2 regions of the Halobacillus naozhouensis genome follow, and region 2 is predicted to be linked to the other one. Evidence: a T-box and tRNA genes for the amino acid it is inferred to sense, from the RefSeq annotation. Region 2 holds a T-box; the other holds one or more tRNA genes.
What was found. The T-box of region 2 lies ahead of pheS (phenylalanine--tRNA ligase subunit alpha). A T-box ahead of a tRNA ligase gene usually reads a tRNA of that ligase, here a tRNA-Phe.
Positions count from the first base shown of each region.

Region 1: it encodes a tRNA-Phe, which carries the amino acid that the T-box ahead of pheS (phenylalanine--tRNA ligase subunit alpha) is inferred to sense. The anticodon was not compared.

Region 1 covers NZ_CP121671.1:4,175,141-4,183,405, forward strand. Annotated here, with positions in the region: gene P9989_RS21210 (YycH family regulatory protein) at 1-824, opposite strand, end outside; gene walK (cell wall metabolism sensor histidine kinase WalK) at 821-2,662, opposite strand; gene yycF (response regulator YycF) at 2,669-3,373, opposite strand; gene P9989_RS21225 (M23 family metallopeptidase) at 3,509-4,909, opposite strand; gene P9989_RS21230 (SDR family oxidoreductase) at 5,300-6,205, shown strand; tRNA gene P9989_RS21235 (tRNA-Phe) at 6,258-6,330, opposite strand; tRNA gene P9989_RS21240 (tRNA-Asp) at 6,385-6,461, opposite strand; gene P9989_RS21245 (LOG family protein) at 6,561-7,112, opposite strand; gene P9989_RS21250 (adenylosuccinate synthase) at 7,186-8,265, opposite strand, start outside.
Region 2 covers NZ_CP121671.1:2,611,593-2,619,857, forward strand. Annotated here, with positions in the region: gene polX (DNA polymerase/3'-5' exonuclease PolX) at 1-1,331, opposite strand, end outside; gene P9989_RS13745 (CvpA family protein) at 1,513-2,064, opposite strand; gene zapA (cell division protein ZapA) at 2,066-2,350, opposite strand; gene rnhC (ribonuclease HIII) at 2,494-3,420, shown strand; gene pheT (phenylalanine--tRNA ligase subunit beta) at 3,478-5,904, opposite strand; gene pheS (phenylalanine--tRNA ligase subunit alpha) at 5,918-6,952, opposite strand; T-box leader at 7,006-7,232, opposite strand; gene P9989_RS13770 (TrmH family RNA methyltransferase) at 7,282-8,016, opposite strand; gene sspI (small acid-soluble spore protein SspI) at 8,120-8,265, shown strand, end outside.

The DNA of each region.
Region 1 (8,265 bases), 1.6 Mb from region 2:
CTGAGCAACTCAGAAAAAACCATTCGTCTTCCCCCTTCCATAACCTCCAGATTACTAAGAGAATCAGTAAGTCTTTGTTCTACTCTTGGAGCGGGGATATCCTTGACGATAGAAGGGTCCTCAAATAATGTGTTTTTTAAAGGAACAATCGGTATCGTAGTTGTGTCTAAAATATGCCACGAAACCTCTACGCTATTACTTGGTAAGAAAATGCGCTTATCACCATCACCGGTAAACATGACTTGCTTATTTACTCCTTCGGTGGTGGCAATTAACTCTTCCAGCTGATATATATTTTCACTTCGAAGTGAAGCCCCATATGCTATAGCGTCTTCCGATTCAGGCTTAAAGAAAACATCTACCCCGCCATTTTCATTAATAGAAAAGAAGATTCGCTTGAACTCACCTGATGAAGGCGCGAAATCCTGTTCACCAAGAGAAAAGATATTTTTAATCGCCTGTGCAGGAATATTCGTCGGAAAAATGACCTCCATCATTCTCGCTGCCTCAGGTACAACACGGTTTTCCACTGTATGAATATTAAACAATGTCCAGTTCTTCATTATCTTGTAAGTTTCCTCACGGTCTTTTCCATCTTCAAAAGAATAATGGTTACCGTTTCTATGGAAGACAAACTGAGAAGGGGCAATTAAGGAAGACATTTTAACCTCCTCACCGCCAATTGTGGTCTCTTCTACTAAATTTTCATTTTCTTTACCCACCTCATCGGTGATAGGTTGATAATTCCATAAGCCGACAGTTAATAACAGACTAAAACAAATAAGAATTAGTAAAATAATGGACTTAAGTGTTTCAAATTTCATTTTCTCCGCCTCCGCTTCTGACTGATTAGCGGAAGTGTAAAGAAGACAGTGGTCCCCTTACCTTCTTGGCTTTTCGCCCAAATTTGGCCATGATGGGCTTCAATTATTTCCCGGGCAATAGCTAGTCCAAGTCCTGTACCGCCCATTTCTCTGGACCTTGCTTTATCAACACGATAAAAGCGATCGAAAATTTTATCGACAGTATCTGAAGGCATGCCAAGTCCTTGATCAGAGATGCTTACCTGAAGATGTTTATTAACAGGCTGTGCTTGGAAAGTAATGGTCCCTCCTTCAGGAGAGTATTTAATCGCATTAGAAATCACATTGTCCAGGACTTGTGTAATTTTATCTTTATCAATCCATACATAGAGGTGCTGCTTAGATAATTCTCGTTGATGGTTCATGTTTTCATCCCGATTCATTTCGAACCGATCTATAATATGGTCAAAAAAAGGGACAAAATCGACTTTTTCCTTAAATAGCCCAGTATCCTGCTTACGCTCCATTTTTGACAATTGCAGCAAATCATTGACGAGTCGAATCATTCGGTCTGTTTCATTTTGAGTAACATCTAAGAACCTTGGTGCAATTTCCTTGTCCTGCCAGGCACCATCTGTCAATGCCTCAATATAGCTCCGCATCGTTGTTAAAGGAGTACGAAGTTCATGTGAAACATTCGACACAAATTCCCGTCGCTCCTGTTCTACTTTTTCTTGTTCGGTTACATCACTAAGTACGGTGATAAAACCATTCATCTCTTCATTTTCATCTTGTACCACAGAGAAATTAGCTTTTAATAGAAGATGCTGGTCATCCTCACTCAAATCAATGATCACTGAACCGATGGAATCAATCTCTGATATGTCATTGAGTTGATCTGATAACTCAAGGATATCTATTAATGACTGCCCTTGTACTTCATAAAAACTTTGTCCAATAAGTTTAGACGCTGGAGCATTCATTAAGGTTACAGCCCCCAAACGATCTGTGGCAATAACCCCATCTGACATGTTGGAGAGGACGGAACTAAGTTTCCTTCGTTCCCCCTCCGTTGTAGCCTGTGACAGCTTTAATTTTTCAGTCAAATCATTAAAGGCTATCCCTAACTGTCCAATCTCATCATTTCCATGTACCGTTACTTTTTGCGAGAAGTCTCCAGTAGACATCACAAGGGCTTGCCTTCGCATCGCAGACAGAGGTTTCGTGATCGTCCGCGCTACCAAGATGCCTAGTAAAGCAGTAATCGTAATGGCCAAGACTGCCCCTGTAGCAAAAATATTGTTGATCGTCTGAAGCTGTCCATAAACTTCACTCATATCAGCTTGATAATAGACAGCTCCAAGTGCCTGTTCCTCATTACTGCTCAGTATTGAAGTGGCGCCGACTAATAAGCGGTTCCCGGTTTCTCCATCTTGTCTAATATCATGGGAAGACTCGGAAGATGGCAGTTGTAGAGCGGAGGTGATTCGGGGAATGAGGACCTTTTTCCCAACGTTTGAAACTCTTAACTCTTCATTTTGTTCCGCAATAATACGTCCATTGCTATCTACCACCAAAAGTTTCTGGATATCGGATTCATCAAAATCCTGGATTAGGTTTTGAACGTCTGACTTAAGACTTGGATCTGTTTCGTCCCTATCCAATTGGAATGAATTTTGCAAACTATAGGTTAGGGAACGAATAGTCCCCTCAATAGAGCTTGTAAAATTCTCCTCAAGCTGCTCCTCAAGCTTGTCAACGAAATATGCCCCAATCACCTGAATCCCTAGTAAGAGTAATAAAATATAAACAACAATAAGCTTCAGCCTTACTGACTGAAAAAAGCTCACTTTCTTCATATAATCCTACTCCTGCTCAGGGTTTCTCAAATAATAACCAACTCCGCGTCGAGTCACAATCCATGCTGGATTACTCGGATTTTCTTCAATTTTCTCACGAAGACGACGAACCGTAACATCAACCGTACGCACATCTCCATAGTAGTCATAACCCCACACCGTCTCGAGCAAATGTTCACGGGTCATCACCTGTCCAATATGACGAGCAAGGTAATGCAGCAATTCAAATTCACGGTGCGTAAGCTCAATATAAGATCCATCCCTAGTGACTGTATAAGCGTCAGGGTGAATCGCTAAACGTCCAATCGTAATGTCTTTAGACTGTTGAGACTGATCCTCTGGCTCTTGCTGATGTCGACGCAAATTGGCCTTTACTCTCGCAATCAGTTCACGATTACTGAATGGTTTGGTCACATAGTCATCGGCTCCCATCTCTAAGCCTAAAACCTTATCGATTTCAGCATCCTTCGCTGTCAGCATAATAATCGGCATCGTGTGATTTTTACGGACCTCACGGCACACTTCATTCCCATCTTTATGAGGCAGCATAATATCAAGCAAGATCAAATCAGGATCTTCATGATCTGCTTTTTGAATGGCTTCATCCCCATCATAAGCGCAGACCACATCATAGCCCTCTTTTTCTAAATTAAATTTCAATATATCCGCAATTGGCTTCTCATCATCTACTACTAATATTTTCAGCGCCATATCTAGTCACTTCCTTTTCATCTACTTCAACACTTTCCCTTATTTTAACTTATTTACAGTCAAATGTCTTACTTCAACTGAAATTACAACCTTTCACACCAAAAAACCGCTATGATGCACATAGCGGTTTGTCTATTAAAAATAGGATAGAGGATTTTGTAATGAACCATTTTTATAAACCTCAAAATGTAAATGTACCCCTGTTGAATTTCCGGTCGTTCCCATAATTCCGATCGCGCTTCCTTGTTCAACGGTTTCTCCTGCACTTACATTAATGGACGATAGGTGAGCATAGATAGTTTTATACCCATTGTTATGATTGATCACGACTTTATTCCCGTAGCCGCCGTCATAACCTGCCGAAACAACGACTCCATTGTCAGCCGCTTTAATTGTACGGTCACTCACACCAGAGATATCAATCCCTTTGTGATAGTCACCCCACCTAGAACCTTGCTCACTTGTAATCGTCCCGCCTATAGCCGGCCATACAAATTCTCCAGTTCCCCGTGATGGTGTCACCTTTGTTCCTTTAAGAATAATTTCTTTTACAGGCTCTGTAATGATTTCTTCATCCAATGTTTTCTCTTCGATTACAGTTCCGTTTCTCTTTTTTAAGGAAAAATGAACTTTCTTTTTCCCTTCCTGTCCCTCTTGTTTAACTTTTGTTTCACCTTTACGAAGATCATCTGTCTTAACAACCTCCGTCTCATAGGAAATTTTCTTCTCTTTCATCCCTTCTTCCGTCACGAGTACCTCTGTTAACGGTTTAAACTCCGTTACATTCAGTTCTTGTCCAATCTGCAGAGGTTCCCCTTTATTCAGATCAGGATTCAACTCATATAATTTCTCCTCAGAGAGATCATACTCAGAAGATATTTCACTTAGCACCTCACCTTTTTCAACAGTATGAAGTTTTTCCTCCGGTGTCCCTTTTTGTAAAATATCCACCGCTTCATCTACCGTTACAACTTTACCGGGTTCCACTTCTTTTTCTTTTTTTGAAACCTTATTGGTAAGTTTGACGTCTATTATAGTAGAGTCGTCAATATTTGGTTCTTCACCATTCTCTTTTCTCTCTTTTAAGTTAAGTAGTGCCTCTTCTTCCACGTACTGTGCTTTGTAGTGTTGAATAGCCTTCCGGGCCTTTTCTTCGCTTGGAAGATAAGCTACAGTTTGGTCACCAACAGTTAATGCCACAGCATCAGCAGCAATGGTGATATTGTTTTTGAGGATTTTCATAACTTCTTCATTATCATGAGAAGGTGTAAATATTTTTTCAGGTACGTAGACGATATTTTTTTTTGTCGTAACCTGAAGTTGGTTATGATCTTCTTGAGCTTGGTTCAAGCGTTGATCTACATAATCTTGAACGACTTCTTTATTATCCACTACCCCTACGTGTTTATCTCCCATATATACGTGGTAGATAGTTTCTAAGCTGCCTTTTGCATATGATGTAGCTCCAAGGCTCAAACCAAATCCAAGTAAAGTCATTATGGCGACTTTTTTCCAAATGCCAGTCGTCTGTTTCACGATCCTTTCCCCCAAATCAAATCTCTATCTCTCTTTATTTTTATATAGTTGACACCTTTTACAACTTATCATACCTAAACATAATTCGACAGGATATTTAATAGATGTAAACAATTTATAATATTGCTTCCAAAATTCTCTTATAAAGTGTTATCAAACACTCTAAAGGTGTAATTTTACACAAAGTGAAGGGTTATTTTACCATTATTATTGCACTAATGTTACATAAGTGGAAAAGGACTAAATTTCTGTGTCATAAAGGGCTTTTTGTCGAATTTAGCCAAGTGGAAATTGAGCACTCGCCACAAAAATAGGGACTCCTCCAAAAGTGACCAATTATTTACATGTGAATAACCTAAAGAAAAGCAATATTTTTCTAGGAGGGTCCTCATGTATCCAAACTATCCTTATTACACTGTAACCACTACTACCGAATATAAGGCGCTCACATTTCCGCCTCAGCATCAGCCCAAGCAGCCAGGCATTGAAGCCTTAATGAACCCAAAACCAATTATTGAAAGTAACAACTATGAAGGCAGCGGAAAGCTTACTAATAAAGTTGCGATCATAACGGGTGGTGATAGTGGGATCGGAGCTGCAGCAGCCATTGCCTATGCTAAGGAAGGGGCAGACCTAGTCATTCCATATTTTTATGAATATGAGAATGAGGATGCCTTTCGTACTAGGGAGCGCATAGAAGAGCTTGGACAGAATTGCCTCCTTCTTAGGGGAGACCTTCGAGATCCAGCATACTGTGAATTTGTTGTAAACAAAGCAGTTGAAAGCTTTGGTAAGTTAAATATTATTGTGAATAATCACGGGGTGCAATTTCCTCAAAAAGACTTACTTGATATTACAAACGAGCAATTTGATGACACGTTTAAAACAAACATCTATTCCTTTTTCTACCTGACGAAAGCTGCTCTCCCTCATCTATCTAAAGGGGATGCGGTCATTAACACGGCCTCAGTTGTGGCGTATGAAGGGAATAAATTGTTAATGGACTATTCTGCCACAAAAGGCGCAATCGTTGGGTTTACCCGCTCCCTGTCACAAAACCTTGCTGAGAAAACTATCAGAGTCAATGCAGTGGCTCCTGGACCAATTTGGACACCCTTGATCCCATCAAGTTTTTCCGAAGACAAAGTAAAGACGTTCGGTATGGAAGTACCTATGAAACGAGCAGGGCAGCCATTTGAATTGGCACCCATGTATGTATACCTGGCTTCTAATGATTCGCGTTATGTAACTGGTCAAGTCTTTCATGTTAACGGAGGGGAGATGGTAAGTTCCTAACGTAAGAGTTAATAAAAACGTCCGTGAGTAACTCACGGACGTTTTCTAAGAGTGGCTCGGGACGGAATCGAACCGCCGACACACGGATTTTCAGTCCGTTGCTCTACCGACTGAGCTACCGAGCCATAATGTTATTAAATTCAAGTTGAGCCTTCGCTCTTTGGTGCCCATATGTAAAATGGCGGTCCGGACGGGACTCGAACCCGCGACCTCCTGCGTGACAGGCAGGCATTCTAACCAGCTGAACTACCGGACCATTTCTTACGGCAACGATATTTATCATATCACAGAGATATACAAACAGCAATAGATTTTTTGATAACCCTCCAAGAGAGAAATAAGGAACGGGGACTCCCTATTTCTCTCTTAGCCAACTTTTCATCTTTTCTACAAGCTCTCCCGGTTCAGTAGCTTGTAGTATCAAGCTCCTGTTTGATTCAGAAACGAATCCTGCTTGAATCGCATGATCAATCAGATTTAGTAGCGGAGTATAATAATTCTCGGTATTTAATAAGGCAATGGGTTTAGTGTGCAACCCGATTTGTGCCCATGTTATCGTTTCGAATAGTTCCTCGAATGTCCCAAAGCCTCCAGGCAATGCAATAAAACCATCAGCCAGTTCGCTCATTTTAGCTTTTCTTTCATGCATAGTTTTGACTTCAATAAATGAGGTTAGCTTTTGGTGAACAATTTCTTTTTCAAAAAGCGGTGTCGGCATAATGCCTGTCACACTTCCCCCTGATTCTAGAATGGAATCAGCAAGCTCTCCCATCAGTCCACTTTTAGCTCCACCGTAAACAAGTTCAATTTGTTCCCGAGCAAAAACTTCTCCCAACATTTTGGATTGTTCCGCAAATGCCCGGTTACTCCCTAGTTTTGCTCCAGCATATACACATATTCTTTTCATAATAAGCTCCTTTCCTCAAACAAAACACGCCCCCCATTAACAAGGAAGACGTGCCTTATTCTTTCTATTGATACTATTCGCTATATACACTTCGTACAACATTCGTTTGTGAACGATCAGGGCCAACTGAAAAAATAGACAACGGAATACCTGTCAGCTGTGAGACACGCTCTAAATAATGACGAGCGTTCACAGGCAGATCAGAAAGTGTTTTGGCTCCTGTAATATCTTCGCTCCATCCCGGCATTTCTTCATAAACAGGTTCACATTCAGCTAACACTTTCAAGCTGGCTGGAAATTCTTTAATGATTTCACCCTTGTATTTGTAAGCTACACAAATTTTTAAAGTCTCAATTCCTGTCAGGACATCAATAGAGTTTAAAGAAAGGTCGGTGATCCCACTAACTCGACGCGCGTGCCGAACGACCACACTATCAAACCAGCCGACACGACGCGGACGTCCTGTTGTCGTTCCATACTCGCGGCCTACCTCCCGAATCTGGTTTCCTACTTCGTTATCAAGTTCTGTAGGGAACGGGCCATCTCCAACACGTGTAGTATAAGCTTTTGATACACCTACTACATGTTTGATTTTTGAAGGACCGACACCTGAGCCGATGGTGACACCACCTGCTATAGGGTTTGAGGAAGTAACAAATGGGTAGGTTCCCTGATCAATATCCAGCATAACCCCTTGAGCTCCTTCAAACAGAACCCGACGGCCTTCATCTAAACTATCATTGAGGACAACTGATGTATCACAGACATATTCTTTTATTTGCTGTCCATACTCGTAATATTCATCTAGAATTTCATCTACAGTAAATGGTGTTGTTTCATATACTTTTTCAAATAAACGATTTTTTTCTGCTAAATTCTGTTCAAGCTTTTCACGGAAGCTTTCTTTATCCAATAGGTCTGCCACACGGATTCCGGTTCTCGCGGCTTTATCCATATAAGCAGGTCCAATTCCTTTTTTCGTTGTCCCGATTTTATTGACACCTTTTTCTTCTTCTTGCAGTGCATCAAGTTTTAGGTGGTATGGAAGGATAATATGTGCACGGTTGCTAATTCGTAAATTATCCGTCGATATCCCTCGGTCATGTAAGTACTTCAATTCTTCTAAAAGAGCCTTCGGATCGACAACCATTCC
Region 2 (8,265 bases):
TGATTAAAGCTGGAATGGATAGAGGCAATAACAAAATCCATTTCCTTTAAAAACTCGTCCTCAAAGTCTAGAGAACCGTCTGGTAGGATATCCATTTCAACTCCGGCAAATATGTGGAAGCCCTCCATTTCAAGATTAATCTTGTCAATCTCTTGTCTTTGCATTCGTAAACGCTCTTCATTTAACCCGTTGGCAATTCTTAAATACTTGGAATGATCTGTTATAGCGATGTATTCATATCCCATATTCTTGCTTTGTTCTGCCATTTCTCTTATCGATTGGGCACCATCACTCCACGTTGAGTGCATATGAAGGTCGCCGCGAATATCTTTTGATTCAAGGAGAGAAACTGACTCTTGAAATGCTTCAACTTCTCCCTTGTTTTCACGTACTTCAGGAGGAATATAGTGAAGTCCAAAATGCTGAAAGAAATGTTCTTCGGTTTCAAAGGTCAGCATTTCACCTGTCTCCGCATTTTCTACCCCATACTCACTTATTTTTTCTTGTTTTTGCTTGGCCAGTTGTCTCATTGCTACATTATGTTCTTTTGACCCAGTAAAATGATGCAAGGTAGAAGCAAACTCTTCAGGTTCGACAATTCGAAAATCCACACCTATATCGTATCCTTCATCTATGATAATCGAAACCTTTGTATCACCAGAGGAAACAATTTCTTTTAGCTCCGGGTAGGCAAGTAATTCTTCTCTTGTCTGCTCAGGATTTTTAGAAGCAATAATGAAATCGAGATCCTTAATCGTTTCCCGCATTCTTCTTAAGCTGCCTGCCACAGAGAAACGTATAATCGTTTCTGCTTGATTCAAAAAGGCTTCGATTTTTTCTGCGATCGGCAGCATAAAAGCAATAGGAAGCCTTTCAGGTCTTGAACCGTATTCCTCTAGCGTTTTCAATATTTTCTCTGCTGACTTCTTGCCAAAGCCTTCAAGCTGTTCTACCTTACCCTCTTCAAGGGCTTCTTTCAGTGATTCAGCATCGGTTACTCCTAATTGTTGATAGAGTTTAGCGAGCTTCTTCCCGCCCAAGCCCTGAATATCAAGTAAGGGAACCAGACCGGCCGGCACCTCCGCCTGTAATTGTTCTAACGTTTCAGATCTCCCTTGATCCACATACTCCTGGATGACGGCTGCAGTACCTTTACCGATGCCTTTGATCTTAGTAAAATCGTTGATTTCATTCAGAGAATAATCATTTCTTTCTAACGCTTGGGCAGCTTTACGGTAAGCTGAAACTTTAAATGAATTTTCTCCTTTTAATTCCAGATAAACAGCAATTGTTTCAAGTAATTGAATCACTTTCTTTTTATCAATTGTCATGATTTAGTCCACCTTTCATGCATTTCAACAGTTGAAGATACAAAGAAAAGGCCGCTATGAAATTTTCACAGCGACCTTTCCATAACAAGCCAAAAACAGGAGATAGCCACGTCAAACTTAACAAATCTCCTTCAACTTCCGAATAGCTCACATGTAAAACCATAGAAAATAACAATTCGTTCTACTGTAGCAAGCTTATCATATGGTCTACCCACATTGTCTTGATTTGGCTGGACAGGATGGGAGTGCTTTCAATAATAAACTGGGCAAGAAACGAACCGTCCAAAGCGTTTTGAACAACACTTAAAGGTACTAATGCCGCTATGTATAATAGAATAAACAAAAGAAAATATCTTTCTGCAAACCCTAAAATGCCGCCTAACAGACTATTTATTGAACTCAGGATGGGTAGTTCTGCAACAAAGTCCAGCATGGAAGCAATAATCTGTAAGATAATTTTAACACCAAAAAATAAAATAGCGAAGGCTGCAGCATTATAAAATGCTTGTTCTAAAGGAAGGTTCTCCGCAAAAATTGCCCAGGACGCTCCCTCTGGGAGTTCTGGGTAGGGAACCCACAAAATAAGTTTTGGTGCTAGATTGTCATAATACATTACAGCAACGATAAAAGCAGCAATAAATCCTATCAGATGAAATAACTGGAGGATAAAGCCCCTTCGCACGCCTACCATAACGCCAAAGAATAAAATAATTAAAAGCAGTATATCAATCATGTCAGTCGTCGTCCTCTTTCTCTATCTTGTCAATATAATTCATTAATTCCGTACACTCTTCTTTTAGTTTAATATATTCATTCATTGTATTAACCGCTGTCAAGACTGCAAGCTTAGACGTATCTAAACTTGGATTAGCTTCATGTATTTCGCGCATTTTCTGATCCACAAGACTAGATACCATGCGGATATGGTGCGGCTCTTCATGCCCAACAATTGTGTACGAGCGATTGTTAATCTCAACGGTGATTCTTCTTCTGTTTTTATCTGATTGGGACACATCCATACCCCCTTGATTCTCAAGTCCTAAGCATAATAGTAACATGAAGCTGAACATTTGGGAAACCAAAAAGTATTAATAACTCTGTTCTGTTCATGTTTCTAATTTGCTATACTGATTTTATACTTTTCAATAGAGAGGACTTAACTATGTCACAAGTTGTTCTAACCTTACCTAAAGAAAAACTTCAGGAAATGCAAAGTTATTATAAACAAAGTCTGAAGGCCACACCCCAGAATGCTGCTTTTGCAGCCAAAACACCAAGTTGTACAATCACAGCGTACAACTCTGGAAAAGTACTTTTTCAAGGAAAAGCTCCGCAGCAGGAATCAGATAAATGGGGAAAATCCGCTGCTCAATCTTCCTCTAAAAAGTCAAAACCAAAATCCACTCATCGATTTCATCCCGATAAAGCGTTGTTTGCCCAATCCCATATTGGGTCAGATGAAGCCGGAACTGGTGACTTTTTCGGTCCGATAACTGTGGCTGCGGCCTATGTAAAAGATCATCAAATTGGCCAGTTGAAAGCAATCGGGGTAAAGGATTCAAAACACCTCAGTGACAAACAAATCACACATATCGCTAAACAAATTGTGGAAATGAATATTCCTTACAGTCTGCTGCGTTTAGATAATATGAAATATAATGAATGGCAGGAGAGGGATTGGACACAAGGCAAAATGAAGACAATGCTTCACCATAAAGCTTTAGAAAATTTGCTTACAAAAATTGCGCCTGAGCAGCCGGCTATTCTGGTTGACCAATTCTCCCAGCCTGACGTTTACGCAAAACACTTGAAATCTGAACGTAAACAGCTTCAGAAGAACATATTCTTTATGACCAAAGCCGAAAGCTATTCCACGTCTGTCGCTGTCGCTTCCATTATTGCCAGGTCGAGTTTCGTGAAAGCGATGAATCAAATTGAGATGGACACCGGGCTTCCTATTCCTAAAGGAGCTTCAGGAACCGTTGACAAAGCGGCAGCAAAAGTTATTACCGTTTATGGAGAAGACAAACTGCGTGAAATTGCCAAAATACATTTTGCTACTTTAGAGAAAGCCCGAAAATTAACGTAGCCACAAACAAAGCGTGCCATAAAATGGCACGCTTTTGTTACGCTCTATTTAGCAAAACTAACCGCGGAGCTCAGCCCGGTGAGTTTGTTTAACGGCTTCAAGAATTTGATTGTGAGCTTCTTCTACTTCCTTATCCTTCAATGTTCGTTGTGGATTTAAATAAACAAGGTTAAAAGCCAGTGATTTCTTCCCGTCTTCAAGATGTTCGCCCTGATAAACATCAAAGACCTGTACAGCCTGAATGAGCGGATCTCCGGCCTCGGCAATCGTCTTTTCAATATCAGCAGCAGGTATAGATTCGTCTACAACTAAGGCAATGTCTCGACTCACCGCCGGATATTTAGGTATTGCTCGAAAGCCTTCTTCTTTCGTGTACATGTTGAAGAGCTCCTCAATATTTAGATCAAACACATACGTTTCCTTTAATCCCATTTCCTTTTGGAGTTTCGGATGGACTTGTCCAAGGAACCCAACCGTTCTCCCACCGGATTTAATGAGAGCCGTTCTTCCAGGGTGCATGTGATCAATCTTTCCTTTCTCAAATGAAACAGACAGATCCAGCTTAGCAGCCAGCCCCTCAACAATTCCTTTTACAACGAAGAAATCGACAGCCTTTTTCTCTTGCTGCCATAGATGACTTACCCATTCACCCGTTAAGGCACCAGAGGCTCGCAGTGTTTCAACAGGCTGTTTCGTGACTCGTTCTTCTTCATTGATGAAAACTTGACCAATTTCATAATACCCCAGGTTATTTTGTTTACGTGCAGTATTATAGGCTAGCGACTGAAGCATCTCAGGAAGTATGCTTAGACGAAGATGGCTATGATCTTCACTCATTGGCATAGCCAATTTAACAGGTTGCTTGGCCTGATTAGCAATCTCCACGCTTACAAGCATGGCGGCTCTTTTTTCACTAGTAAGTGAATACGTAATTACCTCATCTAAGCCTGCCCCTTCAAGGTATGTCTTGATTTCACGCTTCAACTTTTGATTCTGTGACAATCCGCCTGCCTGTGAAGCACCTTGTGGAAAAGTATACGGCAGTTGATCATACCCGTATATACGAGCCACTTCTTCAAGCATATCCTCAAACTGGGTGACATCTCCCCTTCTCGTCGGTACGGAAATTTGAAAATCATCTCCGGATTGAGTGAATGTAAATTGAAGGCGATTGAGAATATTCGCGATTTCTTTTGTTGAAATTTCAGTCCCTAACCGATCATTTATGCGCTGGGTATCAATGGACACTTTTCGCTCGGTCCGATCAAGTTGATCAAACTTAGCAACTCCTGAAAGTACACTGGCACCTGCGTATTTTTCTAAAAGCTCACATGCTCTTTGGCCTGCTCGCTCTACTCGATTTGGATCCACTCCTTTTTCAAAACGTGTACTTGATTCACTGCGTAGTCCATGATCCTTGGAGGACTGTCTCACAACAGCTGGATCAAAATAAGCAGCCTCCAGCAAAATCGTTGTGGTGCTCTCGTTAACCTCAGAATCTGCCCCGCCCATTACACCAGCAATCGCCTGTGGCTTAGTACCGTTTGTAATGACTAAATGATCTGGTGTTAATGTGCGTTCTTGATCATCTAACGTCACAATCGTTTCGCCGTCTTTTGCTTTACGGGTTACGACTTCTTTAGAGCCGAAACGATCGTAATCAAAAGCGTGAAGCGGCTGTCCATATTCAAGCAATACATAGTTTGTGATGTCCACTACGTTATTAATCGGGCGAATTCCAGCTGCCGTTAAACGATTTTGTATCCATAACGGAGACGTTCCTACTTTTACATCTTTGATTATAAACGCACCATAGTAAGGATTGGCCTCTTGGTCTTCAACCGTGACAGATAGATATTCTGATGCTTTCTCCGAAACAGGATGGACTTCCTCAACAGCCAATTCGTACTCACGACCCAGAGCTGCCGCCACTTCATAGGCTACCCCAGCCATGCTTAGACAGTCTGCCCTGTTTGGCGTTAAACCAAGCTCGATGATGATATCATCCAGATTCAGCAATGATACAGCATTTTCACCTGCTTGCACATCCTCCGGAAAAACAAAAATCCCATCATGGTATTCTTTCGGAACATCTTTCTCATCTACACCAAGTTCTTGAAGGGAACAAACCATTCCGTTTGACTCTTCTCCGCGCAGCTTTGTTTTCTTAATTTTAAAATTGCCAGGCAGTACAGCTCCTGGAACAGCAACAGGAACATACTGACCTTCTGCTATATTAGGGGCACCGCATACAATTTGTAATGTCTCGGTTCCCACGTCAATTTGACACAATGATAATTTATCTGCATTCGGATGCTGCTCACATGAAACCACATGACCAACCACTACCCCTGTAACTTTTTCAGCCACAGGTTCTACACTCTCTACTTCTATGCCTGTTTTCGTTATAATTTCAGCAAGGTCTTCCGGCTGATAATCACGCACATTTATATATTGATTTAGCCAATTCAAGGATACTAGCATGTCCTTATCCTCCTTATGCTTTATGGTATTGTTTTAAAAATCGTTGATCGTTTGTATAGAAATGACGAATGTCATCCACACCATATTTCAACATGGCAATTCGTTCTGGGCCCATTCCAAAAGCAAAGCCGGAATACTCATCTGGATCGTACCCTGCCATTTCGAGTACATTAGGGTGAACCATGCCAGCCCCCAGGATTTCAATCCATCCCGTTCCTTTACAAACGGAGCATCCGCTTCCACCGCACATTTTACAGGAGATATCCATCTCCACAGACGGTTCTGTAAAAGGGAAGAAGCTTGGACGCAGCCTGATTTCCCGCTCAGCTCCGAACATTTGCTTAGCAAATGTATCAAGAACTCCTTTTAAATCGCTCATCCGCACATCTTTATCGACGAGCAGCCCTTCAATTTGAGTAAACTGATGGGAGTGGGTGGCGTCATCTGTATCACGGCGATAGACTTTTCCCGGGCAAATCATACGTACAGGTTCAGAACCATTTTTCTGCCCCATTGTTCTCGCCTGGACAGGTGATGTATGGGTACGTAGTAAAAGTTCCTCCGTAACGTAAAAGGAATCCTGCATATCACGAGCAGGGTGACCTTTAGGCAGGTTCAGCGCTTCAAAATTGTAATAATCCGTTTCCACTTCCGGCCCCTCTTTAATTTCAAATCCCATCCCGATAAACAGGTCTTCTATTTCCTCTACAAGAGAAGTTAACAAGTGAGGACCTCCGACCTGTATCGGGCGGCCAGGCAATGTAATATCAATACTTTCAGCCTCTAATTGTTTTTCAAGCGCCTCGTCTTCAAGACGGGTTTGTTTAGATTCGATTGCATCGGCTATCTCTTCCCGAACATCATTTGCCAGTTGACCGATAACCGGTCGTTCCTCTTTCGAGAGTTTTCCCATCCCGCGTAATACTTCTGTGATCGGACCTTTCTTGCCCAAGTATTCGACACGAATGTCTTTAAGGGCTTGCACTTCTTCGGATTTCTCAACTTTGCTTAATGCTTCTTGCTTTAATTCCTGCAAACGTTCCTTCATGTCCTGCTTCCTCCTTCAATCTCAAAATAAAAAAAAGCCTCATCCCCTCATAAAAAAGGGACGAGACTTGTTTAATCGTTTCGCGGTACCACCCTTGTTGACACACCAGTGTGCCCACTCAAGTTCTTAGATAACGGATATGAATCCGGCACATCTTTAACAGATGCCAGCTCCAGAGTGAAATTTCAACAACGGCCACGATAGAAATGCTTTCAGTCTAAGGCATTTCTTCCCTTAATCGATGCTGCCCTTATTTACTATGCTCCTTCTTCACTATTCACTATATAACTGTTCATTAATTATAGAGAAAGACGATGAGTTATGCAAGCCTATCCTTTTAAATGATACATTAATATGGCCGCAGCAATCGCCACGTTTAATGATTCAGCCTGTCCATAAATCGGGATATAGACTCTCTCGCTTGCATAAGCTAGCAATTCATTGCGAATGCCCTGTCCCTCATTACCGACAATCAAAGCTGCTTTCTCAGGTTGTGGTAACTTTTTATAAGGTTCAGCATCCTGAAGAGCTGAGGCCCAAACCATAACATTAGCAGCTTGCAGATCCCGTATAACGTCTTCTAATTCCCCTTGAAAAATTGGAATATGAAACAATGACCCCTGGGTTGAGCGAATCGTCTTTTCATTAAAAGGATCCACACAGCCTTCTCCAACCACTACATGGTCAAAACCAGCGGCATCAGCCGTGCGAATTAACGTGCCAAGGTTCCCCGGGTCTTGCACAGCATCAATTAACAAGGTCAACGTTTGCGGTTGGAAAGGCACAATCTTTCGCTCAACAATCGCTGCGATCCCTTGAGGCGTTTGTGTTTGAGAAATGGTCTGAAACACTTGCTCACTTACATCAGTAAGCTGTACGTCCGTGTCAGGAACAAAAGATTCTCCTTCTCTTCTGATCACTTCCACTACTTTCCAGTCACTTTTTTGTGCTTCTTCTATTAAATGGTGCCCTTCCACTAAAAAGGTTCCCGTTCTTTCTCTATATTTTCGTTTATGTAACTTTTTCCATTCTTTCACTTTCGAGTTATTGACAGATGTTAGCATATTATGTTTTCCCTCGTTTAATTTGAAGTTTTCTTTTAATCATACATAGCTTATTCTCATTTGGTCAAACTAAACATAATTCAAAAGTGGAGGTAGACAAAAAATGGACTTAAACTTAAGAAAAGCAATCCTGTCTAACGTTTCAGGACACAATACGGATCAGCTGGAAGCTACTATTGTTGACGCCGTCGAAAATGGTGAAGAGAAGATGCTTCCTGGGCTTGGGGTTTTATTTGAAATGATCTGGAA